Linked DNA regions of Bombiscardovia apis. The protein of the gene in region 2 interacts with the protein of the main gene of each other region in a pairwise test. Links are inferred from orthologs where the notes say so. Each region holds a gene or a part of one and is shown on either strand. Other genes may lie near its edges.

Evidence for each region.
Region 1: the proteins of ligA (region 2) and leuS interact in binary tests that used the Escherichia coli proteins (3 or more experiments, as listed by UniProt). The link is inferred for Bombiscardovia apis from one-to-one orthologs.

What each region holds. Positions count from the first base shown.
Region 1 is NZ_AP026800.1:930,573-946,571, reverse strand. Bases 8,662-12,200 are described here. They hold leuS (leucine--tRNA ligase), read right to left. Parts: upstream 11,838-12,200; coding sequence 8,862-11,837; downstream 8,662-8,861. Other genes in these bases: R8377_RS03565 (transporter substrate-binding domain-containing protein), read right to left, coding at 11,911-12,200; R8377_RS03575 (ComEA family DNA-binding protein), read right to left, coding at 8,662-8,788. In the rest of the region: spxB (pyruvate oxidase), read right to left, coding at 1-499; R8377_RS03615 (transcriptional regulator), read right to left, coding at 893-1,201; R8377_RS03610 (hypothetical protein), read right to left, coding at 1,198-1,893; tRNA (adenosine(37)-N6)-threonylcarbamoyltransferase complex transferase subunit TsaD, read right to left, coding at 2,076-3,119; rimI (ribosomal protein S18-alanine N-acetyltransferase), read right to left, coding at 3,210-3,650; tRNA (adenosine(37)-N6)-threonylcarbamoyltransferase complex dimerization subunit type 1 TsaB, read right to left, coding at 3,650-4,468; tRNA (adenosine(37)-N6)-threonylcarbamoyltransferase complex ATPase subunit type 1 TsaE, read right to left, coding at 4,452-5,072; holA (DNA polymerase III subunit delta), read right to left, coding at 5,075-6,055; R8377_RS03580 (ComEC/Rec2 family competence protein), read right to left, coding at 6,090-7,952; more of R8377_RS03575, read right to left, coding at 8,057-8,661; more of R8377_RS03565, read right to left, coding at 12,201-12,780; R8377_RS03560 (magnesium transporter CorA family protein), read right to left, coding at 12,791-13,741; R8377_RS03555 (D-2-hydroxyacid dehydrogenase), read right to left, coding at 14,024-14,998.
Region 2 is NZ_AP026800.1:1,258,771-1,274,425, forward strand. Bases 5,373-8,567 are described here. They hold ligA (NAD-dependent DNA ligase LigA), read right to left. Parts: upstream 8,201-8,567; coding sequence 5,573-8,200; downstream 5,373-5,572. Other genes in these bases: R8377_RS05000 (P-loop NTPase), read right to left, coding at 5,373-5,412; R8377_RS05010 (tetratricopeptide repeat protein), read right to left, coding at 8,298-8,567. In the rest of the region: R8377_RS04980 (MFS transporter), read left to right, coding at 1-1,018; R8377_RS04985 (ABC transporter ATP-binding protein), read right to left, coding at 1,082-1,774; R8377_RS04990 (ABC transporter permease), read right to left, coding at 1,784-3,193; R8377_RS04995 (hypothetical protein), read right to left, coding at 3,400-4,119; more of R8377_RS05000, read right to left, coding at 4,231-5,372; more of R8377_RS05010, read right to left, coding at 8,568-11,786; R8377_RS05015 (hypothetical protein), read left to right, coding at 11,902-14,121; R8377_RS05020 (pyridoxal phosphate-dependent aminotransferase), read right to left, coding at 14,160-15,317; ppgK (polyphosphate--glucose phosphotransferase), read right to left, coding at 15,386-15,655. UniProt on the Escherichia coli protein: DNA ligase that catalyzes the formation of phosphodiester linkages between 5'-phosphoryl and 3'-hydroxyl groups in double-stranded DNA using NAD as a coenzyme and as the energy source for the reaction.

The DNA.
Region 1 (15,999 bases), 330 kb from region 2 along the record:
TGATAACAGCAACACCGTTGTACTTGTACGCTCGGCGGATGGCCTCGTCTACCAAAGCGGGCAGTCCCTGAGCGCTCGTGGCAGTGCGGTTGTACACGGCCACATCTGCAAACATGGGCTCCTCGTCCATAGCTTGGAAGTAGTCAATGTTCATGTACTGCTGAGGCACTTCGCCCACCAAAGCCAGCAATGGCACACCGTCTTCACGGGCGTCGTACAAGCCATTGAGCAAGTGGACTGCGCCGGGGCCGGAGGAGCCGAAGCAGACACCAATACGGCCGGTTAGCTTGGCTTCTGCGCTTGCAGCAAGGGCGCCACCTTCTTCGTGGCGAACTTGGATAAAGTCAATACGGTCGCGCTCGTCGTGGATTGCATTCATCATCGAATCAAATGAACCGCCAGGCATGCCATAGATTCGAGGCACTCCCCACTGCTCGAGTACGCGCAAAACTGCATCGCCTGCATTGATTTTACTTACGGAACCTGTTGCATTTACCATCTATTACCTCCTAAACGGGGGCAGACTCTTCATAGCAGTCTGCTCTATTGCCCGTGAGCCGTCATCTTCAACGACGTCTATGCCCTGTACTGAGCCTATTACAATTTGCCTTAAAAATCCCAATTTTCATCTGGTAAGTGATAGAAGTCACATCTTGGATTAGAAGAGTATAATACAAAAAATCCAGCACCTCACGGTACTGGATTTGTGGCTCCCGCGGCTGGGCTTGAACCAGCGACATTTCGATTAACAGTCGAACGCTCTGCCAACTGAGCTACGCGGGAATTCAGCGCGTCAGTAACAACTGAACACAATTTATATATGTTAGCGTGCGCCTACCATGTATGCAACTTGGCGTGTCGAGTAACCTTATTGCAGCCAACAACGCTAAGGCTAGACATTATTTTCATCCCCCTCTAGCAGGGTTTGCAAATTCGAAAGATAACTACGATATGCAGCCCTGCCCTGATCAGTAATAGTAAGATAGGTCGCAGGCTTACGCCCCTCGAAGGTCTTACTAATACTTACGTATCCAGCTTGCTCCAACTTTCCAGAGTGCACAGAAAGGTTGCCAGCGGTCATATCGAGCAGCTGCCGTAATTTCTCAAAAGATATTTCTTCACCCAAGCCTATGCGAGCTAGTACGGTCATGATACGCAAGCGCGAAGTGGCATGGATAACCGGATCGAGTTCCACGCTCATGATTTCAGACCTCCACGCCCCATAGCCTGCCGATAACTTCTAGTACTCAAATACGTAATCATAGCCAAAAATAGGAAGGAGCCTCCACCTAGCGCAGCCATGAGGACATAGCCCCGGCCGCTCGTTGCTTGTATCATGCAAACACTGAGCAGAAGCATAAAGACACCGCCAAGGAAAGCAGGCAAATCAAAATCAGTCAGCACACTGCCCATAATATATTCCAACCCCACAATAAAAGCTGCGACGCAGTTATATACTCGCCCGGCTTGAGCGTCGGAGATATTAAACTGATACACCATCTGTGTGCAAATGGTCATACCAACCCCGAAAGCGATCAGCCATGACCATCCGTATACAGCACCTTTAATCCGAGATTGGCCTCTCCAACCGGAGCTAGAGCGAATGCCAAAAATGGTAGAGAAGAGCACGCCACACAATAAGGCAGAAGCATATACAAGATATGCCCACATTTGAGGCTCCCCCTGCTGCCAAGATGACATCGCTAGGATAGCGTAGCCAATAAGCCAAACTAACCCCCAAACCACGTATATGGCCTGTGTGCCAGTTGCAAACATGGCGCTGACCCTCGTATTGTCCGCCCGGATTAGTTCCACGGCAGCCCGTGGATCTTCGATAGCCTCCGAGTCTGCAAGTATATTGCTTGTTTGTGCTGCCTGTTCATGATGCGCCATTATGCGAGTTCCCTTCTCTTGTCGTTTGTAAGAAACGTTACACTTTATACCCCTCACTAAAGTACTTTATACTATAAAGCTCTTTTTAACAACTCATCTTCTGTAGTGAATTACAAACACTCATGAAACTTAAGGAAAACGTTGATATTACCAAGAAATATAGGAAGCAAATAATAACAGTATTACATGCATATCTGGGAGAGTGGCATGGCGGAGTTGATGGGGAAGTCTAGGGCTGAGGGGCGCACTCCTGCCTCTACTAGGTTGGAGCCCAGCATAGCTACCATTGCGCCATTGTCGGTGCAGAGTTGGCGCTGGGGTATGCGCACTTCGATTCCGCGCTCCTTGCCCGTAGCGACTAGCTTGTCGCGCAGCTGAGAGTTGGCCGTAAAGCCGCCGCCCACAATCAGAGTGCTTGAACCGTATAAATCACATGCCGCCATAGCCTTATTAGTCAGAACTGAGGCAACCGAATCAGCCAAGGATGCGCAGACATCATCAACAGGAACGGGCTGGCCCTGAGCCTGCAACCCCTCAACCCAGCGAGCTACCGCAGTCTTGACTCCTGAGAAGCTGAAGTCGTAAGGATGCTGGGCCCCCGCCTTGCCCTGAGTCAGCCCTTGCGGCACACGAATAGCGTGAGGGTCTCCGGCCTGAGCGTGTTTATCAATATGAGGACCGCCCGGGTAGGGGAAGCCGAGAATGCGCGCGATTTTATCGAAGCACTCCCCTGCTGCATCGTCTAAAGTTGTGCCGACAACATCGATCTTGCGGGCCACATCTTGCACGTGCAGCAAAGACGTGTGGCCTCCAGAGACGATGAGCGCCAAAGTATCTTGCGGGAAGGCGCCGAACTGGAGCTGAGTAACGGCGATGTGACCGATAACGTGGTTGATGCCATATATGGGCTTGTTGGCCGCCAAGGCCAAGGACTTAGCTCCCGAAACGCCTACCGCCAGGCAGCCAGCCAGACCGGGGCCAGCCGAAACGGCAATAGCATCAACGTCTGCTATATCCATGTTGGCATCGGCGAGCGCCTGCGAGACTACCGGCACGAAAGCCTCAGCATGGGCCCTTGAGGCGATTTCTGGGATAACTCCCCCGTATCGGGCGTGCTCGTTCATAGAGGACGCTACGACGTTGGAAATGAGGCTATGACCGCATACGACAGCGGCTGCGGTTTCATCGCAGGTTGATTCAATACCTAGAACTACTGGTGCACTCATTATCGAATCCTCTTTCTTCATCATACAAAACGATCATCTCGCTCTTCACCCGGCAGTTGTGGTAGCAAGTTACCACTCTCGTTCAGTTGTCTAGTCGCTGAGTTGAAGTGCCATCGTGTAGGCGTCGATTCCCTCTGGCTGATAGTAGCGTTTGCGCAATCCTAATCGCTCAAAGCCGAACCTGGTATACATTGCTATAGCCGGCTCGTTGTCAACGCGTACTTCGAGTAGCATGCGCCGGGCTCCTTGGTTTTTGGCGCGTGCTATGAGCGCTGTAAGCAGAGTCGAGCCCAAAGCTTGCTGCCGGTATTGCTCAAGCACCCCTATTGTCATGAGTTCTGCGTCTTCACCGTCGTACCAAAAGCCTGCATAAGCACGGATTTGCCCTTGAAATTCGTCGGCCAGATAGGTGCGTGCCGGAGCTTGTAATTCTTGCCGCAGCATTCCTGGCGTCCATGCATCTGCTGCAAAAACTTCTCGCTCTAAGTCAGCGAGCGCGTCCACATCTGCGAGTTCTACCTCTCGTAGCATCAGGCGCTCACCACATGTTTGCGCGGATTGGGCACAGAAACGTCGGGCCGACGCAAGTATAGGGGTTCTACGGAGCGCCCATCGCGGTTTGAACGAGCGCAATCAATAAAGCATTGGACGCCTTGCTCGCCGTGGTCCAGGAGCGAGTCTTCTTGAATGAGGGCGGGGCAGTCCAATTGTTTCCAACTCTCTGCGTATTTTTCAACTCCCCGCCCGGTGACTACGAGTTGATAGTCGAGGCCTAGATGCTGCTCCTGCCATTGGGAGCAAGCTTGATTAATTCGTTCTGCGATGTGGTCTGGATAGTCAATATCCATCTCGGTTAGGGGGCGCGCTCCTGCCTTAGTTTCCTCCTGCCCACCTTCTTCGAAGAGTTGGAAGTAAAGCTGGCGGCGGCGAGCATCATTGACTGCCAAGGTCAGCCGTTGAGCAGTCTTGGTTGAGGCGCGTTCTTGTACTGCTGCCTCTTCGAAACACTTATATGACCAGGCTGCTTGAGCACTCAAAATGTCTTGCCCAATCAGTTGCGCCCCGGTTGCGAAAGCGAGTGCTTTAGCTGCCACGATGCCGGTACGTAATCCCGTAAATGGTGCTGGACCAACTCCAACGATGACGGTGGAGATGCTGCTTGCTTCGATTGCGGCTTCGGTGAGGAGCCGTTGAATGCTGGGCTGGAGCAGTTCTACATGCTGGCGAGAATCCTGCTCGGTGATGACCGGCGCATGGTCGAGGGCAACAGTGAGCCCGTAAGAGGTGTCGATAAGGAGCGTGCGGCCTTGCTGACTGCCGCCGGCCTGGTGCTCACTGTGAGTGTTCATGTGATATCGCCTTCCTTAAGCGCTCCATCCTTGGTATCCAAGAAGAGCCTACCGCATGGATTGTCACTATCCGCTGCCCCTGACTGCTGAGCTCGCTTGCAGACAGGGAAGCTGAATCATCTCCTAGGCTCACGCTTCTATCTATGGTGACTTCTAAACGTTCTTGGGCAAAAGCTGAGGCCATCTGCTGGCCCCATTCCATCAGGACCACCGTATGCTCACCCGGGTCTTCTAGGGCTTCATCGAGTCCTAGGGATTCAAGCTCGTCGAGGAGCCTACCCACGCTTGCCTGCCCTGGCTCATATTCGACAGAGCCTAGGCGATAGGCGTCGACGTGGACCAGCCGCAAGGGTTTTCCGTCTGCACCCCTGCCTTGCAATTCGCGGGCGATGGTAAAGGTTGGAGACACGATGGGCCCATCTACTGCCAAACCCTTGCCCAAGCCCTGTGACAAAGTGGTTTTGCCGGCTCCTAAAGGCCCGGACAAGACCAGTACGTCTCCTCCCTGCACGACGCTGGCAAGCGCAGATCCGATGTGCCGCATACGCTCGGCTGTAGGAGCACTAACTTCCATGGTATTGTCGGCTTCCATACTGCCTGCCATACCTACTCCTGTCGTCCTTTACGTGCAATCAAAGAAATAGCTCGTTCTAGAGCGTACACCGAATCTCCGCCCACGCCCTTGCGCTGCTCGTCTGCCTGAGCTAAAGCCTCAATCGCCGCAGCTAAGCCTGCCGATGTCCATCCTCGCAGTTGACGGCGGGCAGTACGCACTTGCCAAGGCGGTGCCCCCACCTGACCCATAGTTATTTTGCCAGCATCTAAGGCTGAAACCAGAGCCAACACGCGAGTCTTAAAAGTAAGTGTGCCCACCATGGTTAGCACATCTACGCCTTGTTCAAGAGCTTGGCGCATAGCCACAATAGCTTGCGAACCCTTGCCATCGATAGCTAAATCAGCCACCTTGAAACCGCTGGCTTGAGGATTATCAGTCAAGTATTGGTCAACCACTTCCAATGGAATGGGGTCGACATCGAAATCGAAACATAGCTGCTCGCACATAGCAGCCAGCTCGTCAACACGCTCACCAAGGACACTGACCAGCATCTGTGCGGCTTGGGGATCTACCCGCCTACCGTAATGTTGGAACTCGCTTAACACGAAGGAAACTTTGGAATCAGCGCTCTTCAAATCTGGCACAGACTCTTGATTCGCTCCTGCTTTAGCTAGGTCGGTGAGGAGCCGCTTGCCTTTATTGCCGCCGCTATGTTGGCAGATGAGCATGCTTGAATTGGCTGGATCTGCCGTGGCTTCCTTGCAAAAGGCAAGAATAGCCTTGGCCAAAGCTTCTTTAGCATCTTCCAAATGGTCCAACACTACAATAGCGCTTGCAGACAGCAGAGAAGGGCTGACGGCTTCTTGGAAACTATAAGCATCAGCACTGCTAGCATCTAGGTCAATCGTGTCCACGTCGGGGCGTGAGGCCTGAGCTGCATGAGTGAACCGGCTCACCATACGCTCGCGCAGTAAAGCATTACCGCCAGCCACTATCGTGACCGGTGCTAGGGTGGGCTGAACTTGTGTCATAGTGCTAATCTCTCCCAATCGGTGGACAAGAATCCTAGCCGAGCTTGCTGTAGCGGCTGGGAGCAGAAGTGACCAGGCTCCAAGATTCCTGCCACCACAATCTTATGCGATGCCATAAGGTCTTCGTATACGGTTCGCCACCTGCCAGCAAGACTAAGTCATCTTGCCCAGCGAAAGCAGGATCTTTTTGCAACCTCGACCATTGAGACCACCAGCGAAGAGCGCAAACCCAAGCCACGGCAGCGAGCTCTATGACGAGCACTGCGCAAGCGCCAAAAATGCCTGCCGGCCAGGGCAGAACGCTCGCAGACGAACCTCCCATCCACGATGCCACAAGAAACATCACTTGCGTACCCCAAGATGCGACTTGCGCTAAAAGCAAGGCCACGGGAGGAAATAGCCAGGCAATCGAGAGAGCACATAGGCCAAAGATAGTAGCAATATCTACAAACGGTGAAACAAGCAGATTCGCTAATGGAGACAATACCGGCAGTTGCGCCGACATCAGCACTTGGATAGGTAAGGTTGCCCCCTGAGCTAAGAGAGTCATAGCAAGAGGTTGGGCCAGCATTGTCGGCATATAGCGCTCAAGCCTGGCTGAAAGCAAGGCAGAGCCCATAGTGATGCCTAAAACCGCAGCGCACGAAAGCGCAAAACCAAATGAGCGCGCCATTGCAGGACTGAAAAGAAGAACGGCAAGAGTAGTCCACGACAGCACACTCACCGACTGCGACTTGCGCCCACTGACCGAAACGAGCGCTGCGCCGATGCCCATAACCTGCGCCCGAAGCACCGAATCAGACGGATACATAGCTTGGGCCAAAGCGCAAAAGCTGAGCGTGAGCACACCGGCATGGGCCCATTTGGGCGCTCGCACCGCATTGAGAAGACAACGAAGACAGCTGCCAATGAGTAAGAAATGACTGCCTGAAACTGCCATGAGATGCATAATGCCAGCACGCTTAAAATCATCTTTCATAGTAGTGGCATAAGCAGGATCAATGCCACCAGACTCTGCCTGAGAGCCAGCGCCGTGCTCCGCCACAAAAGACTCCTGCCCCATAACGCCCAGAGTAAGACCGGGCACCAACACTCTGCCCTGGTCACTTAAAGCCCGAGTAACCTGTAAAAAAGACGTTTGCATATTGCCAATAGTTGCGCTCAACCAATTCGGTTGCCTCAAGAGTCGCACTGAGCTGTGATGTGTCCCTGCACTCACCGAAGGCTTGGACTGGGGCAAAGTCAGCCACAAGCTACTGGCTCCGAACGTTGCAAAGCTAACTTTTGCCTGAACCTGGTAACAGCCACCTTGCACAAATACGCAATCGCTTCGAGCTGCGTGCAAGCGTGCCCGAGCGCTGCTTGGAGCGAGCACACCCAAAGCACTGATGGAATCGATGCGCACATCTACCCTGCAAGCATATCCCCTGCGCTCGGAGGCCATCATCGGAGTCAATACGCGAACGTTTGCGCTGTCCGAAGGCGTTCCTGCAGCTGCTAAGCGCGTGGCAGTGTCAGACTCCTGAATCAGCGAAGTACTACATGCAGCAGTGGCAGTCGCGAGCGCCAAGCAAAGCATGGCCAATACATAGGGACCCCAATACGGTAACCAGATGCGCAGTCTTCGCAGCCAAAAGCAATGGCGGGCAGAGAACTTACGATAGCCCTCCCCAGAGCGTTTCACTATTTGGTAGCAAAAGACGAGAGCTCCCACAGCCACAAGACCCGCCAGAGCAAGCGCCCACAGGTCTATCAGGCTAGGAGCTTGCACCGCTTCTCCCCTTGCCTTCGCTGTACGAGCAGCTGCGGAGGGGCTCATATTGCTGTCGAAATATTCTTGCATACACCAGCTGCTGGCCCATGCCACCAGAGCAAAAGGCAGCATGCGAAAGTCCATACTTCCCTTCTCACAAAAGGCATAGCGCTCCGGACCGAACTCTAAGTTTTGCGGACCCTGGTTTCGCCTACGGTGTGGGTCGCGCTGAAGATTCAACGATAGTCTCATTGGACCACCAGGCTTGACTTAAGTTTGTCTAAAGTCTTACTGCCGATGCCCTGAACCTCAAGAAGCTGGTCAACGGAGGTGAAGGCGCCGATTTTCGTGCGATATTCCACTATTCGCTTGGCCATGACCGGGCCAATGCCCTTTACAGACTCTAACTGGCTAGCATCAGCGCTATTGAGATTGACCACGCCAGCGGGGAGAGTAGGAGGATTCGCGGCCGGTGGCGCTGACTCAGGACTTGGCGGGCCACTACCCGGGTTCTGACTTACTTTCCCTCTTTCAGTAGTAGTACGAGCTAGCGAATCAGCATGGCCCCCCGAATCCTTGCTTTGCCTTGTCGAGATGTGAACGCCAGTTTGCCCTGCCTGCGAGAGATTACTGGCCTGCTGCACCAGCAAGGTAAGACTTGCACACAAGGCGATAGTCAAAATGAGAATAATGAGCATTGCATGGCCTGGTTGCACCATTATTCGAGGGCGTTTGCGCGCATTGCCACTAGCAAGGTCCGGCACTCGCCCTATCTGGTCAGAGGAGCGCACTCCCGCAAGTGCCACCAAAGCTGTATGCCCACTTTGAGAGGCTTGAGCCAGGCTCGCGGGCGGTGCTTGTAGTTTGGACCTTGGCTGAGCGGGAGGGTTCGGTGGATGCTGCGGATGCTCGCTAGTGAGCGCTCGCAGACGAGGCATGGTCGAATCCGGCCTGGGCGGTTGCGGTAAAGATTTCGTCATACCTGCCATTGTGGCGCAAAAAAGCCCGCCCAGCTAGGCTGAACGGGCAATGTGGTCGAATGTGCGAAAAGCCTTATTCTGCGGGCACTACCGACACAATTCTGGGCGCTTTCACAATCACCTTGCGAGGATCTTTACCTCCCAAACGCTCTTGCACTGCCGGGATGGCGAGCGCCAAGGCCTGAAGCTCGTCGGCTGAAATATCTGGACTCACCTCAAGCTTGCCGCGCAGCTTGCCCTTGACCTGCACTACCGCAGTCACGGTCTCTTGGCTCAAGTAGCTTTCGTCATAGGTTGGCCATGGGGCGTGGGCAAGCGAATCCTCGTGGCCCAGCTTGCTCCATAATTCCTCACTAATATGCGGGGCAATCGGTGCCAGCATCAAAACGAGCGGTTCAATTGCCGAGCGAGGCACTTCTTCCATACCGGTGAGGTGATTATTCAAGACAATGAGCTTGGAGATGGCCGTGTTGGGGCGCATGCCTTCCATCTCGTCGGTCACGTCGTGAATAGTGCGGTTGAGCAGTTTCAGCGTTTCTTCATCTGGCTCAACATCGCTCACCCGAACTTGGCCGGTGTTCTCGTCGATGACATTGCGCCATAGACGCTGCAAGAAGCGCATGCCTCCGATGACGTTGCGCGTGTTCCAAGGGCGAGACTCAGCCAATGGCCCCATGCTCATTTCGTAGAGGCGGAAGGTGTCTGCTCCGTAAGTGGCGTACATATCGTCTGGCGTGATGATGTTTTTCAGACTCTTGCCCATCTTGCCGAACTCGCGGTTCACGCTCTCGCCCTGCCAGGTGTAAACGGTCTGGCCGTCTTCCTCATGAGACTCAACTTCGGCTGCCGGCACATACTGGCCGCGCTCGTCGGTATAAGCGTAGGCCTGAATCATGCCCTGATTAAAGAGGCGGTGGAATGGCTCGACCGAAGAGACGTAGCCCAAATCGTAGAGGACCTTGTGCCAGAAGCGAGCGTAGAGCAAGTGCAAAACTGCGTGTTCAACGCCGCCCACATACAGGTCAACGCCACCAGATTTGCCGGCGCTCGCGTTGTGGTTGGGGCCCAGCCAGTAGTCGTATTCGTCTGGATCGACCATGTGCTGGCCGTCGCCGGGGTTGATGTATCGCATGTAGTACCAGCAGGAGCCAGCCCAGTTGGGCATGGTGTTGGTATCGCGATAGTATGTTTGCTCACCATCTCCCAAATCCATCGTAACCTCAACCCAATCTTGATTGCGGCTCAATGGCGCTTCTGGATTGGACTCAGCATCGTTAGGATCAAAGGTCTTCGGGCTGTAGTCAGGCACCTCTGGGAGTTTGACCGGCAGCTGGCTGTCGGGAATCAGGTGCGGCAAGCCGTCCTTATCGTAGACCACTGGGAAGGGCTCACCCCAGTAGCGCTGACGAGAGAAGAGCCAGTCGCGCAGGCGGTAGGAAGTCTTGCCCTGACCAACCCCTGCCTTTTCCAACCAGTCCGTTGCCTTTTCGATAGCGTCGTCGACCCGCAGACCGTCTAAGCTCAAAGCATCGCCGCTAGTATAGGTACTTTCCACGTCTGAATTGACCACGATACCGTCGTGAGAGACGAATGGGGCCTTGCCCCGGTAGTCCTCGAGGCTTTCGCCCGACTCAGGCAGCGGCTGAACTGTGTAGATGACCGGCAGCTCGAACTTCATAGCGAAATCGTAATCTCGCTGATCGCCACCGGGCACTGCCATAATGGCGCCAGTACCGTAATCCATCAAGACATATTCGGCAGTAAATACGGGAATCTTCGCGCCGGTAATGGGATTGACAGCAAACAGACCGGTAAAGAGGCCAGTTTTTTCGCCAGCTGCATCAACTCGGTCTTGGGCAGTCTTAGCTTCAGCAGCCTTTCGATAGGCTTGTACGGCCTCAACTGGCGAGCTATAGCCACCCTTCCAGCTCTGCGGGATATCGCTTGGCCAAGTAGCCGGCACATGGCGCAAGAGGGCATGTTCAGGAGACACAACGGTGAAGGTCGCGCCAAAGAGCGTATCAGGGCGGGTGGTATAGACTTCCATGTCTTGAGGACTATCGCCACCCTCAACTTGGAAGTGGACCGAAGCGCCGTGGGATTCACCAATCCAGTTGCGCTGCATGAGCTTGACCTTGTCGGGCCAATCCAAAATATCCAAGTCTTCAATAAGACGATGCCCATAAGCAGTGATGCGCATAGACCATTGCTTGAGTTCGCGCTGGAAAACCGGATAGTTACCACGCTCGGAGCGACCCTCAGCTGTGACCTCTTCGTTGGCCAAAACCGTGCCCAAGCCTGGGCACCAGTTGACCGGAGACTTAGAAATGTAAGCCAAGCGGAACTCGTTAATAATGTCAGAGCGCTCGGCCTTGCTTAAGCTGGACCAGCTAGCTTCTTCGTGCTCATGGCCGGGAATGGGCTTGGAACCATCAGCAAACTTTGCTTCCAACTCGGTAATTGGACGAGCCGAACCCTGCCCACCATCGCGACGCCGGTAATCCGGGTCATACCAGGAGTCGTAAATCTGCGAGAAAATCCACTGGGTCCAACGGATGTAATTGTTGTCGATGGTGGCAAAACTGCGGCGATCGTCGAAACTCAAACCCATACGGTGGAGCTGCCAACGCATGTTTTCAATATTTTGCTCGGTGGTGACGCGCGGGTGCTGGCCGGTCTGCACTGCAAACTGCTCAGCGGGCAGGCCGAAAGCATCGTAGCCCATAGCGTGCAAGACATTCTCGCCCTTCATGCGATGGTAGCGAGAAACCACGTCGGTGGCGATATAGCCCAGCGGATGGCCCACGTGTAAGCCCTTGCCCGAAGGATAGGGGAACATATCAATAACGAAATAGGGGGAAGCACCGTTCGCATGCTCGCCCTTACCATTGGTCAGCTCGCCCTTGGCATTGGCGGCCCAGAAGGTGCCCTCATGCTCCCATTTGTCTTGCCACTTGTTCTCGATGGTCTGCGCCATCTCGGCATTGTAGCGGTACTCGGGCTCACTGGGTAGGCTGTACTCTTGGGTACTCGTTTCATTCTCGCTCATACGCTGCATTATCCCTATTTAGGTGGACACCAGCACAAGAACGTCCAACTAGTGGACATTACTCGGTTTAGATTCAGCGCTGGGCTTGTGACAAGCTACCATCCAAAGCCGGCGGACGCAGCTGTGAGGGGCTGAGTTTGAAGTCAATACTGCGTGCAGCATCCTTTACTGCGCGTTCCCAAGAGCCATCTTTTATCATAGCTTCAAGCGCATCGTTAATCTGTGCCACCAAAGTCGGCTGACCATGCCGGACCGCTACCCCGTATTTCTCAACTGAGAATGGGGCGCCGACTACGGCTAGCTGACCGCCTCCTGAAACTTTGGACAGTCCGCTCAGGGCAATGTCGTCTGCACTCACGGCATCGGCTTGGCCACTTAGTAAAGCTGTAATACACACTGCGATGCGCTCTCGCTCATCAACTTGAACCTGAGGGTCATGCTGACGAATCACACTGGCCGATGTTGAACCCTGTGCTGTGCAGACACGCTCGGATCCCAAGTCTTCGACCCGATTGATGTGCTTGCCAGCTTTGCGCACCAGCAAATCCTGCCCGGCTTCAAAATATGGCCCAGCAAAGTCAACCTGACTCTGGCGCTCTGCCGTAATGGAATAACTTCCCACAATCATGTCAACCGTACCGTCGGTCAGCATGCTTTCCCTATTGGAAGGCTCAACGCTGTGCCAAACAATCTCCGAGGGCACGAAGCCGAGCTCGTGAACAATATAGCGAGCGACTTCCACATCTAAGCCCGTATATTGGCCTGACTGCACAAAACCTAAACCTGGCTCGTCTGTTGCAACGCCCACGTGAATCTTGGGGCCGATAGCGCTTACATCGTAATTTGCGGCAGTCTCGCCACAGCCTGCCAGAACCACACTGAGCGCAGCTGCCGTCAGTGACGCAGCTAACTTTCGTACACCCAGCCCCAGCAAGTTTTTCATGCCCATCGCCTCACTTGAACAACTTCGAACGAGTGAGGAACCAAGTTACCACGCCGGTCAACACGGTTGAAACTACCACAACAGCTACGAATCCCCAAGGTTTGTCAGTGAGAGGCATGCCAAACATGCCGTTTTGGAAATTCATACCATACATCGAGAAAATCAGTGTTGGCACCGCCAGTGAAATTGAGATAATCGTAAAAATACGCATGACGTTGTTCACGTTGTTAGACACAATGGAGCCGAAAGCGTCAGTCATGCCTGAGAGAACTGAAGAATAAATGTTCGCCATCTCGATAGCCTGCTTATTTTCAGTAATGACGTCGTCGAGCAGATCTTCATCGTCAGGATATTGCTTGATGCGGTCTAAATTTGTGAGTTTCTCCAACACAATTTCGTTTGACTTCAAACTGGTTGCAAAGTAGACCAAGGCCTTGCTCAATTCAAGCAGCATCAGAATTTCACGGTTTTGCATCGAATAGCGCAGCTTGAGCTCGAGCTTATCGGATTCGCGGTCGATGATGCGCAGGTATCGCAGGTACATAGTGGCGTTGCGGTATAGGATTTGCAAGATGAAACGCGACTTCATAAAAGTGTTGAAACCGCGGATAGTGCCCTCCATGAAGGGATGTAGCAAAACCGTGTCGTGCATGCAGACCGTTATGATTTGGTCTTCGGTCACAATAATGGAGAGAGGAATCGTCTCGTAAAAGTCACGCCCGTCGCGCTCTTCAACAGTAGGGATATCCACGATGATCATCGTGTAGTTGTCTTCTACGTCTACACGGCTTCGTTCTTCGTCATCAAGAGGAGCGCGCAAATCAGCTAAATCCACGCCGGTATCTTGCGCCACATTTGCGAGTTCCACGTCGGTTGGTTCAGATAAACAAGTCCATGAACCTTTTTGGGCAGCTGGTATCTGCTCAATTTGCCCGTTCATGGTGCTGAAAATTCTCATCATCGCCATCACCGCCTCTCGCTCAACAACCACGACCTTCACGATTGCTTTCGGTGCGCCGGTTTGCAGCTCATACGAGCCTGTCTGAACCAGCTATTGTACAAACCAGAACTGAATCGGCGCAACTTTTAGGAGTCGGCACAAGCAGATTTTGGCCTAACTCTCTCAGGATAGTCTGCCCATGGACTTCGACACGTCGAATATCGATACTCGTGAGCAAGAATACGCTCTTCCGCACTTACTCGACCGGCGGCTCTCACTGTCAGCATGGGGCTTGGGAGGGTCTTATTGGACTCGATTGATTAAGTCTTTCCCTGCTAAGAACCGCTCTAAGTTGCTCTCTACAATGTCAATAACTTTGGCATGGCTTGAGGGCAGACTAGCTCCTCCGGCTACGTGTGGGGTAATCAAGCATCGATCTTGAGCCCATAGTGGATGGTCGGCTGGTAGAGGCTCGGGATCGCTCACATCTAAGCCAACGCCCCACAAATGCCCCGAGGCCAATACGCGAGCTAGCGCCGCGCAGTCAACCGCATCTCCCCGACCTGCGTTAATAAGAATGGCCCGCTCCTTCATAGCTTGCAGGCGTTGTTCGTTCATCAGGTAATGAGTATCGGCAGCGGCAGGTAGGGCCAGTGCAACGACATCTGCTTGAGGTAGGAGTTGGTCCAGATCCTCGAAGCTATGCATATCGTCAATGCTGGGTGCACTACGCTCAGGGTTGCGCCGTACTCCTACAGTGTGAGCACCAACATTGTGAGCTAGCTGGGCAAAGTGCGAACCTATATCTCCGGTGCCAAGCACTAGTACCGTCGACTCGCTTGGAGTTAGCGTCTGACCTAAGGGTTTCCATTGCTTGCGGTCCTGTAAATCTCTATATTCGGGCAGATGTTTCATCAGCGCCCACATCATTGCGAACATATGTTCCGAAACTGCTTTCCCATAGGCGCCAGAAGCGCCCGTGAGCTTCACCTGAGGCCCCAGAACTCCCGGCTTTTGGTAGGCATTGACGCCCGCTGATTCCGTTTGCAACCACTGCAAATTCGAACACTTGGCGATATCTGCGGGCGGCAGGTTGCCCAACACTATGTTTACCCGCTCATGCCAGTCCTTCGGCAAAGTCTCCAAACCCTCTTGGTCCGGCGTGATGAACCATTGCTGGGCGCCCTGCGCCAAGTCAATAAAGCGCTCGCGCTCCCCCTCTTCCATAGGCAAAGCATTCACTATGCAGACTTGCTCATTCTTTTCCACGACATCCATACGCCAAACTCCTTCGCCAACTTGCATTACAACTACTTACTAGCCCTAGCAGTACTACCACTTCTTAGTTTTATCCTAGCCGCCCGCAACAATTGAGTTCTCAGCAAAGCCCTACCGACTCAAGCAATAGCACGAGCTCAGCGCACCAGAGCCAGCACTATAGATTTTGCTCGGCGACACACTGACTTGCAAACTCCAGCCGATTTGGTGTAAGCTATTCGAGGTTCAAGAAACGGGGCTATGGCGCAGCTGGTAGCGCGTCTCCATGGCATGGAGAAGGTCAGGGGTTCGAACCCCCTTAGCTCCACAAATAACCCGGAATCGTTGAGAAATCAGCACTTCCGGGTTTTTGCTTACGAATTGCAAAATCTTCTGAATATGTAGTAAGTAACGCAAAAGCAACTAACGTTGGCCCTAATCTATGCCTCAACATTGATCATATACCAAACAAAGAAAACTCACTGGTATGGCGATACGCACTACTTCCATATATTCTTAGAGATTACTTTAGCTGCATGTTTTATCCATGCCCCAGCACGGATTACCATATGCTACTTTCTTTTACACCTCAAACAAAATTTATAATAAAAATCAGGGTTGAACTGTTTAAGCAGAGGTAAAGTATTTACTTATTTACAGCATTACTTGACTTAACAATTCACTAATGAAATACTCATACAACCGCTATTGTTGTCACATGTGTCAGCTTCTCTCAAAAAGATAAAGTTTCCGCATTCCCATTCCTGTTGCAGAACACGGATGCATACCAACACTGAGAGTTAACACCATAAATCAGCGCTGTCGTAAAGTGTTTACTCCCAGCTTTATTTCATTAACTAGGAATTGCAACACGTATCGTTGTTACAAATATTGTTGATTATCACTGAGGAAAACTGGTCATGAACAAAGTAAGTCAGACAATCGCCGCCATGATTGCATTAGCACCCCATCATTACCTTTTCTCAGCGTTTTTCTAACCGAATCACCGTTGTAAGAAAGAA
Region 2 (15,655 bases):
GCAGACCTTCCCGGTAGCCTTAGTGGCTGCCTTCATCTCTGGCTTGGGCATCGGACAGGCCACGGCTTGGACCAGCATTTTGACCCAGATTTCAAGTGAGGAGAACCACTCCATCGTCTACGGCATTAACCAGGCGGAGATGAATCTGGGCGTTGGCCTTGGCGCTGCTGTGGGCGGTCTCGTCGCTGCGAGCGGTTCCGATCTCCTCTACCGATTGAGCTTTGCTGGCCGAGCTGCGGGCTTCGCTTTCGTAGTCGTAGCACTTATGTTTTTAGACAGGCACTACCAGCTTCGAACCATCACTGCTAACAGGATGTTCCAAGCTCGACAGATCTCGGTATCAGGCGCAGCAGCTCCGTCTCAGGGCGAGCACCCAACCATTGCTGGCGCAGGCCCACTCCCCCGCGTTATGCTGACAATGGGTATGCTGACTATCGCCGCCTTGTTTATGAATATCTTCGGCTATTCTCAAATCGACGCAGGGCTCGTCACCACTATCATCTCTGACGCTCACATTCCGTCGTGGTCGCTGGCTTTGGTAGATGTCTTTAACACTGCAGCAGTAGTAACGCTCAATGTGATCTTCTTGCCTAGGCTCAAGAATAAAAACCACATACGAATTCTGCGCTCGGTTCCCTTGTTCTGGGCAGCTGCCTGGTTCCTCGTTGACTTCGGCTTATCACGCCCTCAACCCATGCTTGCCTTGGCTATTGCCTGCTTCGGTATCGCCGTCTTTGGGCTGGGCGAAGTTATGCTCGGCATTTCCCAGCCGGTGGTGGCTGCCAAGCTAGCAGGCCCTCGTTTTAGCGGTCGCCTCTTTGGCTTCATTAACATGGCCCAATCTTTAGGGTACATTTTTGGTCCCCTATTCGCCTCCTTCATCCTTGATAGGAAAACGGTTCTTCCCCTGCTCTCCACCTGCGCGGTTGCCTTGCTTATCTGCTCGCTGCCTTGGCTGCTGGCCATTCGTTTGCCCTCACAGACGGACACAAATGCAAGCCCGGTGCCCACGGCTTAAAGAGACTACATACAAGAGTGCCGACAGGCGAGCTCAGGCTTAACCTGTCGGCACTTATTACATCTAGCTGCGCGAGACTGAGACCTTAACCGGCCCTTTCTGCTCCAGCTTGCCTTCTCGCAAGCGCCAAGTTTTGTCGGCATAATTGGCTACCGACTGCGAGTGCGTAACTACCAGCACGCACTTACCCTCGTCGTGGGCCAGCTTGGCAAGAATATCCATAATAATGCGCTCGGACTCTTCATCAAGGTTGCCAGTGGGCTCGTCGGCGATGATCACGTCTGGATCATGGGCCAGAGCCCGAGCAATACCCACACGCTGCTGCTCACCGCCAGACATCTTGAGTACCTTGCGCTTAGCAGTCGGCTCGTCAATACCTAGTTTGGCCAGCAGAGCTAGAGCATCGCCCTTCTTATCCTTGCTTTTCACACCGCTTATCTGCATGGAAAGCACGACGTTTTCCAGGGCTGAAGCGTTCGTCAGCAGGTTATAACCCTGGAAAATAAGGCCCACGCTCTTTGCCCGATAGTCGTCGCGGTCTAGCTTGCTCACGTCTTGATCGCGATACAAGACCCGCCCGCCAGTAGCGGTGTCAAGCCCCGAAACTAAGGAGAGCAGAGTTGTTTTGCCTGCGCCAGAGCGGCCCATAATCGAAACTAAACTGCCCTCGTCGAAGGAGGCGGTGATGTTCTTGAGTACTTGATTATTGTATTTGCCGTAGTGGTAAGACAATTTATCTAAGGCTAAAATGCTCATGTTCGTTCCTTAGTTTCCTTCCGAAAGAATTCTCCTGGGCTCCCACCGGTTGGTAGTGGCCACGCTCACCAAGCTAGACAGTAAAACGATGCCCAGTGAGACTCCTACGATTTGGCCAGCGGTCTGACCGGTTAAGCGCGTTTCAATCTTGGGTGGCTTCACCTCGGCAGCTTCGGAAGTATTGGGCCCCACGATGACCATGCCACCTTCCCCCGGACTCTTCTTCTTGGCTTCTTCTTCCTTCTCATAGGAGGATACTTGGCCCGAGAGCATGGAATCTGCCACAGGCTGAGTAGCGCTGGCACCGATTCCCAATCCGACCGCTAAGCACAGAGCCACAATCACTACAACTTCGCTGACCAGACCGAGGCTGACCTTGCCCTTCTTCATACCGATAGCCCGCAAAACGCCGATTTCGTAGCGGCGAGAGCGCATCGACATAATCGAAAGCAGCAGGAGCACAATAGCGCCCAGAGCAACTACCAGAATCAGGAAGATGGTCGTCACCTTTTGCAAGCTCTCCAAGGGGGCTGTGGCCTTGCGATAGGCTGCTTCGTCGGTCGTAACCTTGTAGGTGTCTGGCAAACCCTTCTTGACAATTTCCTTGCGGAAGTCGTCTAACATGTCAGGGTTCTTCAAGTAGTAGTCCGCTTCCATGGTGCCGGAATTGCCGAAGATGCTCAAGCCAAGAGCGGTGTCTTGCGAGGTGATGATTTCGTTTTTACGATTAGAGAAAGCATCCTTGAAGGGCATATCTTGCTTGGAGGTCGTAGCATCCGCATAAATGCCCGAAATGCGTAGGGTAGAAGGCGTAGACTTCTTATCCATGCCCTTAACGGTAATCTTGTCGCCAATTTTGAGATTGTTGAGCTTGGCCACATCTTCGCTAATCAGGCAGTCATCTTTAGCTGAATACATCTTGCCTTCGCGAATCTGCCGCTTGCCAGAAGTGAAATCATCTGAAATTGAGGGGCTGTTATATCCCAAAATCTTGCCGGTGGGCATCGTCACATCTTTGCCCTCAGGGGAGCCCATGGAATCACCGGAGCTCATAATGGTCTTCCCCCCACCATTATCAGCATCCTGATCCACCATCTTAAGATTATCAGGATTTACCGGGATATTGGCAGTATAGATGCTTTTTTGAATGAGCGAGGACTTACCAAAATCTACAACCTGCTTAGGAGAAGGCGGCCCTCCTGTCTGCTGCTTACCCGGCCCCACTTTGTCGAAGTCGGGCGAGAGCGTGACCTTGGAGCCGTATTGGTTGCGGTAGTTGGTAATCAACTCGCTGGAGGCCCCGCGAATGAGCAAGCCCATGGTCGAGATAATGATTATGGCGAGAGCAATAAGAGCAAAGAGTAGGTTTTTACCCTTATTCCTCCATATATTTTTGAGTGCGTTGGTAAAGATATACAAGTCATATCCCCTTCATCGTTTCAGCGTTCGTGTCATTTTTGGTGACCAAAGTTACACTATTGGAGCTAACCGGGAGCTAGCCTAGAGTTAACCGGAAGCTAGCTGAGCCTTACCTTAGACTTTGCTGGGAGCGAAAAGTGCATACAAGAAAGCCCGGCAATCGCAAGGACTGCCGGGCTTTTGCAAGCACAAAGCTGGGCTTGGGCTTATTGCAAGATGTATACCGCATTCATGAAGTCTTGATAAGACATAACCGATATAGGGCCGCCAGAATGGTTGATTAAGCGGTTGTGGCTGGTATCTTCACCCGGATACCCTGCGCCCACACCCTGAGGGAAGAGCGTATAGGCTACGGCGTTGCCATTGTGAGGCTCCATAATCAATTCGAGTGCGCCGGCCACCTGCCCTGAAGCTCCCGGCCCTCCCGTCTGCACGCTCTGAATATGGCTGCCGAAGCTGTCTGCTTCAATAGAGCAGTTCACGGCCAAGCTGGCCTTACCGCCCTGAGCATTGACATAGGTGCCCTGATAGGCAGCACAGTTGCCTGCTGGGTCCGGCTGAGGCGCGCCCGGATCAGGCTGAGGCGCACCAGGATCGGTTTGACCAGCCGAAGATGGATCTGAGGGTTGCGCGCTACTAGTAGGAGATGCCGGATTTACCTTCAGCGCAGAATCTGATGCTTGGGTCTTGGCCTTTTGCGAAGCCTGAGCTTTTTCAGAAGCTTTTCGAGAACTCTCACTTGCCGAAGCCGAGGCTTGAGCTTGAACTTGGGAGTTGTGTGAGCTCACAGCCCAAGCGCTAGTAGCACCCGCTGCAATCACCACAACAGCAACAATGCACAGCAGCACTATCCGCCGCTTGGAGCGCCCGGCCTCACTTTCAGCCGAGTCCTCACTGATATGGCTTCCGCCCTCTGGTCGGCTCATATCAACCTCCCCTTCTCAAGTCTTGCATCTTTAGCTTCCAGTGTATGCATAAGTTGGGGCGAGCGGACATGGAAGCTGAGAATGTGGTCGAATGTGCACACTCTGCACAACCTACTCAGGTTGAGCGCTTGCACCAGATTCCATCAGCTGCTTAGCCAAGTGCTTAAACTGATCTGCCAAGGCACTGCTGTCGAGCGAGCCGTCTGCACGCAAGACCGCAGGTCGCCCCGACTCCCCTACCGTTCTGACACTCGGCTCCAAGGGCAGCTGGGCCATAAGCGGCACTTGGTAGTCTAAGGCTTGCGTCAGCTGGTCAGCCACCCGCTGGCCGCCGCCCTGTCCAAAGATGCGCAGGCACTCGCCTTCATGGTCATACCAAGACATGTTCTCTACCACGCCCCGCACCGTCGTAGGCACCTGAAGGGCCACTAAGCCACTGCGCACGGCAACATCAGAGGCCGAAGGCTGAGGAGTGGTCACTATGACTAGTTCGGCATTGGGCAGGGCTTGGGCCACAGAAATAGCCATATCTCCGGTGCCGGGGGCCAAATCTAAGACTAAAACGTCGGGCTCTCCCCACCACACGTCGCTCAAGAATTGTTCAAGGGAGCGTTGCAGCCGAGGCCCCCGCCAAAGTATGGCCCGCTCAGCGCCAGCAAACATGCCAATGGAGATAAGTTTGACCCCCCAAGCAGTAACTGGCATAAGCATACCGTTCAAGTTGGTGGGCTGGGAATGAACGCCGAAGAGTCCGGGCAGGGAGAAGCCGTAAATGTCAGCGTCGATTGCAGCGGTGTCGTATCCCAAGGCTGCGAAGGTGGCAGCAAGATTGGCAGCAACCGAAGATTTACCTACTCCCCCCTTGCCTGATGCAACGGCGAAAATGCGCGTCTTGCTGTTGGACTTCGTGAAGGGATTGGCCCGGCGTTCGGCCTTGAGTTGGTCCACTAAACCGCTGAGCTTTTCCTGACTCATCGACGAAACTTCTTGACGGGGGCGCAATATAGCTTTGGGATAAGAGGTGACCGCAGTATTGATGCGCTCGGCTATGGTTGCGGTCAGCGGGCAGCCCTCAATGGTGAGTTCTACATAGACCGTCACGTCGAAAATGGGCTGAGTGGGGCCGCCGATGCTTTCTGGGCCGATACCGGCAGGCTCAACTTCTATATCGGTAATCATCCCTAAATCAGTGACTGAGCGCCCAAGTTCGGGGTCGATAACCTGACTGAGACGAGCGAAAACGTCGGACTTAATCCGCCTAGCGTAAGCTTCCAAATCGGATTGTGCCAGCATGACCCTCCTCGTGCGCCCTAGCGCTGCCTGTAAAGTTTTCGCCAACCAGCTCGCCCGGAAGCGAACTAGTATTGCATCCAGCCTAGCCGCTGCAAGCCAAGCCCGCCAGAGCCTTCTTGTCTCGCAGCCAGCACGGCTCAACTGCGAGACAAGGTAATGATTACTGCGCCTTTGGCTCAGTGCCTTCTTCTTCAGACTGCGACAGTTCGCCAGGGTTGCCAGTCTCTATGAGCTGCTTGAACTGCTCCTCGTTCAAAGTGGGCACATTTAAACTCTCAGCCTTGGCTGCCTTAGAACCGGGATTAGCCCCCAAGACTACGTAAGTGGTCTTTTTACTGACTGATCCCGAAGCCTTGCCGCCGCGCTCAATGATGGATTCCTTAGCTGAGTCGCGAGAGAAGTGTTCAAGGGTACCGGTCACAACGATAGTCATGCCTTCCAATATTTGAGGTTTGGTAATCTGCTCGGTGTGGTTGCCCACGCCTGCCGCTTTCCAAGCCTGCAAAATCTGCCCGCGCCAATCACCTTCTTGGCGGGCTCCTTCAAACCACGAAGCCACGGAGTGGGCAATTTCGGGGCCCACGCCATCCAGCTCAGCCAACTCTTCCTCGTCGGCATGTTCAAGGGCCTCAAGCGAGGTGTAGCGCCGGGCTATGACCCTGGCCGACGTTGGACCTAAGTGGCGGATAGAGAGGGCCACCAGCACCCTCCAGAGGTCTGCTGAGCGTGCTTTGTCGATCTCTTCGAGCATGAGTAGGGTGTTGCGCCCCGGCTCACCCTGACCCTCACGCAGCAAGTATCCGACTGGCTCCTGGATAGCGGGCTCCTGGGCAGTCTCTTGTTCTTGTGTAGTCTCAGCCGGCTGAGTGTCAGTACTTTTGTTGGTCTCTTGGCTTGCTTGAACCCCAGCAGAATCGTCAGTTGTAGCGCTCTCTTGCTCTATTTCAGCAGCCTCAGAAGCCTCAGAAGCCTCAGAAGCCTCAGAAGCATCGAACTTGGGCAGATTATAGAAGGCCGGAGCCTGGTACCACAGACCAGAGTCGCCAATCTTGCGGCGAATCGTGCGCCACTTTTCGCCCTCGATGGTAGTCTCCTCCAAAATCGGCACCTGCCGCCAAGCAGTTACCTCTTTGAGGTCTTCAATCTTGAGAGAAAACAGCCCGGCCTCGCTCTTCAAGACTGGCTCCTGAATCGGCGGCAGTTCAGTACCCTCGGGAGGTGTATAAGGAACGGGCTCCTGCCCAGCTTTCACAATGATTGCGCGCATATTGGGCGTATACACATCGACCGACTCCGGGCGATTCTCCTCAGGATTGGTCAGAGCAATAGCCGCCTGCTCCCCCAAGTGCTCAATGTCGAAAGCCTTGCGCGAAGCCAAGTGGATAATGCGCTCTGTTAGCTGGGCCGGGCAGGATTCCACATTGGGGCAGCGAATATCCTTGTCGTTCTCCTTCGCTGGAGCCAATTTTGCACCGCAGGAAGGGCAATTTTGAGGCATAACGAACTCGCGCAGCTGGTCCTCGCGCCCCTTGCGCTTTTCCAAAACCGGCCCTACCAGCTCAGGAATCACGTCTCCAGCCTTGCGCACCACGACCGTATCGCCGATCAAAATGCCCTTGCGCTTGACCTCAGAAGGGTTGTGCAGGGTGGTACGAGAGACTGTTGAGCCCGCCACATACACGGGTTTCAAGATGGCCACTGGTGTAATGCGGCCAGTTCTGCCCACCTGTACGGTGATGTTGAGGAGCTCAGTATTGACCTCTTCAGGCGGGTATTTGTAAGCAATAGCCCAGCGAGGAGCCCGTGAAGTCGAACCCAAGCGGCGCTGTAAAGCAATGTCTTCTACCTTGACCACAATGCCGTCGAGCGCATGCTCAATCTCGCTGCGATGCTTGCCGTAATGGTCAATCATCTCAAGAATCTCATCGAAAGAGTTGACGATGCGATTGTATGGCGAGACAGGAATGCCCCACTTGGTATACAGCTCGTAGGCTTGCGACTGGTCCACTACCTCGTCGTGGCTGCCCTCAGGATGCTTAGGCCCCCATGTCAGACGTCCAATGCCATGTGCATAGAAACTCAGGCTGCGCTGAGCGGTTACATGCGGGTCTTTTTGCCGCAATGAACCGGCGGCAGCATTGCGAGGGTTAGCGAAAGGCGGCTTGCCGTTGGCTTCCTGCTGACGGTTGAGTTCATCAAAATCTTCAAAACGCATAAAGACTTCGCCGCGAATCTCTACAAACTCTGGAATATCGGCCGGAGAGCCGCCCAAATTCTGCGGAATCGAGCTAATCGTGCGCACATTGAGCGTAATATCTTCACCGGTTACGCCATCGCCGCGGGTGAGCCCTTGAACTAGTACGCCGTTGCGGTAGAGAAGGTTGAGGGCCAAGCCGTCAATTTTCACCTCCGAAGTCATGGCCAAAGGCTTATTTTCGGGCCAATTCAAATCTTCGCGTACACCTTGATACCATTCGCGCAGCTCGTCGATTGAAAAGACATCATCCAAGCTCATCATCCGCGTGGGATGGCGTACAGAAGTGAACTCATTCGAGAAGGATCCACCCACCCGGTGAGTTGGAGACTGCGGAGTGTCTAGGCTCGGAAAGTCAGCTTCGAGCGCCTGTAGGCAGCGCATACGCGCGTCGTAGGCAGCGTCGGATGAAACCGGAGAATTGTTGACATAATAAGCAATTTGGTCTGACTCTACCCACGAGGCCAGTCGAGCCCACAGTCGTTGGGCTTGTGATGCGCTCAAACTAGAGACGTCTAATTGTCCCAACTTCATAGCATCAGCATCATCTGGTTTCAGACCAGAAATCCACTCATCACTACCTATTGTTATATGGTCTGCTTGCACGTTAGTCAACTCTCCTCCCAAAGTTTCACGCACTTAGTGATTGCAAAAACTGCACCTCTACCATATCCAGACCATCGCTCTCTTCGTCATTCATGCGTGCCGCAGCGACCGACAGGGTGCGCGCAGGCACGAACTGACCAGCATCTACTAAGACTCGGGCAGCCTGACGAACGATGGTCGCAACCTTAGTATGCGGCCAAACTGGCAGCCCTTCCTCCTGCAAAACCAGTCGTGCATCATCATAGTCTCTAGGGATGGGAATGCACTGCGAGTCCGCGCGTGCCGCAAGCTCTTCGAACTCGCTGCGCAGGGCCGAAATGCGGCCAGGACTGATGTGTTCAGCCATAAGGTAGGCTGCTGCTGCCACTGCAAACTCGTCTCGCATCCACGCCGCGTAAGCAAAGCGGTAGTATGCGAAAGCTGCATCCGAACGGTCCAAGGCTACGTTGAGCGCATTGAGAGTGGCAGCCCGGGCTCCCGTCCAATCCTCGTTGCGAGCCAGTTGCACAGCCAGTTTCAGGTGCGACAATGGATAGGCCGGCGCATAGGCGACCATAGTGTTCAAATGCTGCAAGGCTTGAGTGCCCTGCTTAAACTGGGTCAGCAAATCTGACAGCTCCAGATGAGCATAGAACAGGTTGTCGGGGATGAGGAGCGTGCGCTCGCCGGGAATGGCGAAGAGGCGGTTGTAGACCACACGTTCGGCATACGAATTGAAATAGCGTGGCACGCTGTGGGTGTCATTACTAGAGGCGAAGAGCGCATCTACCTTGGCAACGGCCTCAGACTCCAGCTGGAGGGCGGCACCTACCTCCCCTGAGAAAAGCAGGTCGCGAGCCTTCACTCGTTCACTGTCAAGCTGATCGGAGAGGGCAAAATGCAAGTCGGGCATGGCTTTAGTATCAATCAAAGCGCTGGTGACCTGCGGGGCCAATTCGCTCAGTTCAGGGTCACCGATGCGAGTTACAACGTTCATAGCTTCGTGAGCTTTAGCAGCAGCACCTAAATCTTGGCTGTCCGACAGGCGCCTAAAATCAGCCATTGCTCGTTCCAGCAGGTCAGCTCGCTGGATAGAGAGGCCAGTCACGTGTTCGGCACCCACAATCTGAGCGATAGGCTGACTAAATTCCAAATCCTCAAGCTCGGGCTCATCTTGGGAGCCGCGTGGAGCAAAGCGCCCATCTCGCATATCGAATTCGGCACTGACCGGCTCTAATCCGCCTTCTGAATCCACATCCATGCTGGCATCGAAGAAACGGTAGAAGCTCTTCGGATCTTCCAAACCATGCTGGCGAAGCTGGGCTAAGAAAAGTTCACGGGTGAAGGTGACGGTAACCAAATTGCGCACGGTCGGGTTCCGTCTTAAGGCCGAAAGTGGATCGCCGTCTTTTTGCTCGCCAAACTCGCCCAGATTGTCACTATCTTGGTCGAGCCCATCTACGCTATCTTGCGAATCTGCGGGGCTAGCAAAGGTCATCGAATCCAAGTCGATACCCTGCATCAGGTCAGCAAACTCTTGGTTGACTGCCTGGGCATCGTCTGGGTCTACTGGACCCTGCGGCTCACTTTGGGTAGAATACGTAGCCTCAGTTTCTCCTTGTCTTGTCTCAGCAGCAGAGGGAGCACCACTTTGGGGAGCTTCGGCACCCTGGTTAACAACGCCTGGGGCACTATCACGGGTCATCAAGTGGTTGGGATCGCCGTGAATATCTCCATCCTTAGGGTCTCCCTTAGAGCCAGTTACGGCACCGCCACCGGTGCGAGCGCGTTCAAAAGCCGCGAGAGCCTGGGCCATCATCTCGGAAATGGCGGAGTCTTGCTGAGCTTGGGCTTCTTCCAAACCCAAAGAGTCAATATGCAAAGAAACTTGCGAGACAGAGTCGTCTACGCCAAAAGCCAGGGCTGCCATCATCATGCCCACGCGCAGATTGTAGTCAGCACTCATCTGGGAGCGCTCAGATTCACTCAAGTCCACCCAACCGTTGCGGCTGCTTTCAAAACGAGAAGAAGGCATCATAGAGCGTCCGGCACTGGTAAAGGCGATAGCCACTTGGCCTTCACTCACATGAGATCGGAAATCCACATCGAAGCGGAAGGGCAGCCGCAAGCTGCGTAAAAGCGTAGAGAACGTCTTGCGGTAGAGCCATTCTGAACTGCCTTGGTTCTTGCTGGCAAAGCGACTCTGCGACTCTTCTACCGGATTGGGGTTCTCTGAGGCTACGGAAGTAGCCATTGTACGCGCTTTGTCGACGAGTAGCACGGCAGCTTGGCGGCCATCTCCTTCTACTGGATCAAAGTCGAGTGGGAAGTCCTCTTCCATCTGCAAAGCACTAATGGCAGGATTGTCGAGCAGGGCTTGGTCTAGCTGGGCGGCCTGCACACGGTTTACCGTATCTTCGGTTGGGTATGCGCCGAGGCGAGCGTTGCGCTCAAGCCAGCTGGAAACGGAGGCAAAGCGGTTGAGGTTGCCTTCAATGCGTAGGGCTCGCAGGGCTGCCGACATATCCATGCCGCTGTCCCAAGAAAAGACGTAAGCCCCTGAATAGGAGGAGGCGTACAAGTGCATGGGTTCGGCTCCGTGAACGGCTTCCAGCCCCGGAATAGGATCGAGCGCACCGGCCTCGCGCATAAGGTCGCCAAAGTAATCTTCGAGGCCAGAAGTGCGCATGCCCTCGGCGTGAGCTTGCAAACTGTCGCTAACCGAGCGGCGTATAGCACCCATAGGTGCTTCTCGGTTGAGACGCCGGAAGATGTTGCCAGCACCAAAGCCCATGAGCCTGCCCGCAATTCGGGGCAACATGTAAGCGCTAAAGAAAGCTATAGATATGGCATCTCGGTATTCCAAGTCATAACGCATATCTGATGGCAAATGAGGACGCATTTGCTCAAGCGTGTAGCGGTTGTCTCGTTTAAGCCAAGAAGCCAACCAAGACATGTGACCGGTATCGTCTTTCCCAATGATGCCGCCCTGGATAGCGTCAACTGCCGACGCCGCCTGCCCGTCGCTCTCCTTACCGAAGCGCCGACCATAGGGAATGTGAACGGTGCGTTCTTTGCCAAACATGAAAACCGGCTCAAGCCCCAAGGTGTCCATATCGGCTTTCTCACCTACGAATACTCGGCCTCGATCATCAGCCAAAGCAATCTGAGCAAAATGAGTTTTACTAGTAAAAATGCCCAGAGAGAAACAAGCTCCTCGCGAATCTGGATATTGAACCCAGCCGAGTTCTAAATCTTGAGGTACGCCCTCCATGTGATGCAAGACACGCCGTTTATCGAAGGGATGTAAGGGGCGAGCGCGCTGGGATAAGAAGGCGTGCACCTGCTCGGGACTGAGCATCTGACCGCTAGCGTTCATAGCCCGAGCAATGTCTTGGATCGCGCCTGCTAAAGGCTGCTCTTCACTGGGGTCGGGCCGCCCCTTAAAACCGGTTTGCACCGCGCCGCGCAACTCCCGGGCCAACTTGCGCCCGAAGTTCGCCATTCCGTCTGAAATCGACTTGCTACTCGCCATATTTTCATTCTCCCCGGTCTTCCAGACATCCAGCTTATAGAATAAAGATGTGCACATAGCTTTATCTCACCCCCGATCGGCGCCAAGCTGGGCCCGCAAGGCACTCCTTGCGCTGTTGATTATTCTCACTATCGAATGCGCGGTTTTCAACCTGCCCCACTGGCGTTCCTTGGCCTCTGCCAATGCCAATGCTTCGGCCAACTCAACTTCGGCCAGCCAGTCTCAAATAGCTTTGGGCAAGGGCTTGGTCCGTCTCAAAGATGGGGCCTTGCTCGTTTCCGACCCCACTCAGGCTTATATAGAGGCTCCGGGCGCTCAATCTTTGAACTATGTGCAAGTAGTTCCAGCCCAAACAGCAGACGGAGGTAGGCTCAAACTCACCGCAGACGAAAACAAACACGCCGTTTGGAAGGTCCATATTCGCCTCGATGTACAACCCAAGTCTTCTCAGCAATGGGAGCCAGCCGGTTCGAGCATGGTCAATCCCACCGTGCCCGGCTCGCTCTATGTAAAGAACCGCAGCCAGATTGACCAGGCTCAGCGGGTGCGTTTATGGATTAGTGAAGAATATAAGGCTGTGGTAGCCCTTGACTCACTCGAAGTCAACCCGCGCATTCCTTTCTCTTTCAATCTGGCTCGGGTAGTGCTTATGGCCTTGTTTGCAGCGCTTATCATTGCCCTGTCACCACGTTCCAAGCTCTGGCGGGTGCGTCTCAACACCGGCAGCCGAACCCAACGCTGGGCACTGTGGGTGCCGCTCCTAGCTATGGTTCTATGGTGCGCTTCCACCGTTGCCACTCAAGTAAACGGCTTTACGGTCAGGACCTACCATGATCCGGGCGCATACACTTACGATTTCAACCAGTATGGTCACTTGGCAGACGCTTTTATTTCCGGCCAATCTTGGCTCAACCTGCCCGTGCCCGACCATCTTTCCTCTATCAACCCTTACGACGTGTACGCCCGCGAACGCCTACTCGCAACTGGCGAAGAGCCCATTTTTTGGGATCACGTATTCTACGAAGGCCATTGGTATTCCTACTTTGGCCCCCTGCCAGCCCTGCTCATTTTCGCCCCCTACCGGCTAGTCACATCCCTCTTCGTGCCCGGTGGCCTCATGCTACCCACGCCCGCCGCCTGCGCCTTACTTATAGCTGGCTTCACAATCTTTTCTTCCCTGCTGGTGGTGCGACTGATTCGCCGCTTCCTACCCGAAGCCAGCCTAGCTGCCACTATTATGGCCCTGCTCACCTTTACTGCCGGCTCGCAAGTGGTCTACCTGTGGTTCCGCAACAACTTTTACACGGTTCCCTTCGACGCCTCCCTCCTGCTGGTAAGCTTGGGCCTCTGGTTCTGGCTGGGTGCCCGCCGAGTGCGCATCGCCAACTCGAAAACTTCCCGGGCCTGGACCGCTTCAGATTTGGACCACCAGCACCACAGCGCTTATGCCAATGCGCAGGTCTATCTTTCCTTGCCCCGCCTTGCTGCAGGCGCTGTAGCCATTAGTGCCACCCTAGGCTGCCGGCAGACTTTTATTCTTAGCGGTTTGCTCGCCTTCCCTATCTTCGCCGACGAGTTCAAAGCCATGTGGGCAGGCGTGCGTCCAGCCCGGCGTAAGGCCGCCAGCCAGCAGATTCGCCCTGCTTTTAGCCGCTCTCGTTCGGCAGCCATACTCACCACCGCTCTCCTGCCCGTAATGGCAGTCATAGCTCCGCTCTTGGCTTACAACGCCTGGCGTTTCGGTTCGGCATTCAACTTTGGTAACACCTACCAAATTACGGTCGTAGACCTAAACACATACAAACCGCCCATGCGCAATTTGGCTTGGCTCGTGGTCTACTATCTCGCTCTGCCGCTCACACCAACCTCAAGCTTCCCCTACTTGCAGCGCTCCCCTGCCCCGCTATCGGTTTGGCAATATACTGAGCCCGGCCTAGGTGGTCTCTTCGTCTTGGCACCCATCGTGGCCCTAGCCCTCCTCCTTCTGCTCCTACCTGCGGTACGGCGCAAGCTCAAAGCTGCGCAGAGTCTGCCCTTGATTGCCAGCATGCTCCTACTGGCCATCGGCCTCATGCTCTTCACTGCCTATATCGCAGGATACGATGCCCGCTACATGCTCGATTTCTCCTGGTTGCTCGCCTTGGTCGCTGCCCTGCCCATTGCGGCGAGCACCGGCAGCAGCTTCCAGCCCAGCAGCAAGGGAGTCTACATCATTCGAACCGTCCTCTTGCTGTGCTTACTAGCTACAGTCGTGTTGGCATGCGCGGCAGGTCTGGTCGAGCTGAAATCTAATCCACTCTTCGCGCAAGTGCAAGCCTGGTTCACTGCCCTCTAAGCTCTTGAACCCCACCGCAGATACCAAAGGAGCAAAGCTTACGACAGCAAAGCCTCAACCGCCTCCAGGAAGCTGCGCACCCCTTCCTCGAAAGCACTGGGCTCCGGCAATAGAGACAAGGCAATATAACCGTTGGCGCTCATATCAAAAAAGTAGCCAGGCTGACCGGTAAGACCATAACGCTCAATGAGATACAAGATGAGTTCATTTTCATCTATTACCGCAGGGAAGCGTAGGAGCACATTCCAACCCGCTTCCGGATGCAGGAGCGAAACAGGACATTGCGGAGCCGCCAATAAGGCTTGCAAGCGTCCTAGATTAGCCAAGCAGCGCTCCTGCACCAAGTGTGTTTGCGCAGGAACCTGACTGAGCAAGGCAGGAATCTGGTCTGCAACGATGGAACTCATAGGCAAATAGTCGTCGGCTATGAGGTCAAGCCGGCGCTTGGCCTCCTCCACCTCGTTGCTAAGCCCAGAAACTTGAATCCACCCGACCTTGGCCTGGGGCGCTGCCAGTATTTTTGAGAAGCCGTCAAGCGCAAAGGTGAGCACGCCCTGCTCGCCTGCCAAGCGCCCACGCCTAGGAAGGGGCTGGAGGCTGTAATCGTAAAAGACTTCGTCGGCAATAATGGCAATATCGTGCTCTCGGCAGAGCTCTACGATGCGCTCGCGCTCTGGACCATGCAAGTATGAACCGGTGGGATTGTTGGGATTTATGAGCACTATTGCCCGCACCCGAGAGCCGTCTGACCCCTCAATCAGCTGGGTGAGTCGAGCTAAATCTATGGTCCAAGAACCATCGTATTGCAAGAGATAGGAACGAGTTTCCAAGCCTTCAAGCTGGGCAATGGACTCAATAAGCGGATAGCCCGGCCTCGGCTCAAGCACTATATCGCCGGGATTGCATAGGAGTTTCATCAGCCAGGAGTAAGCCTGAGAGGTGGAGCTTAAGAGATACACGTCGCCCGGACTCACCGAACCGCCACGTTGGCTCAAAAAATCGGCGAGAGCTTGCCGCGCAGTTAATGGACCTCTCGGCTCAGCCCCGTACACCCCTAATTGCGGCAGGCCGAGCCCGTGTTTGGTGGGGTTTGAATCGTTGAGCGAGCGCAGGGCCCGCCCCTCTTGCGAAGCCCGAGCCTGGGCTTGGGCGATGGGGTTGAGCCGAGTCGAACCTGTTCGGTTAGAAAACTGCATGCACCCATCTCCTCAAGCCCGGCAACTTACCTAGCTTTCAGATTGCTCCCACCTAGCGACCGCAGTCCTTACGCTTGGGCTTCCTTCTCGTCGATGTAAGAGGCGTAGTAGGCCGCGCCCACAATTCCGGCCTGGTTGCGCAAGGCGGCCGGCACGATTGGCGTTTTCACATCGATGTAGGGCAGGAACTTCTCACTCATACGGCTCACACCACCGCCGACCACGAAGTAGTCAGGGGTGAAGTACTGCTCTAGCAAGGAGTAATACTTAGTGAGTCGGCCAGCCCACTTTTTGTAAGAGAGTTTCTTTTTGTCTTTGACCGACGAGGCCGCGTATTT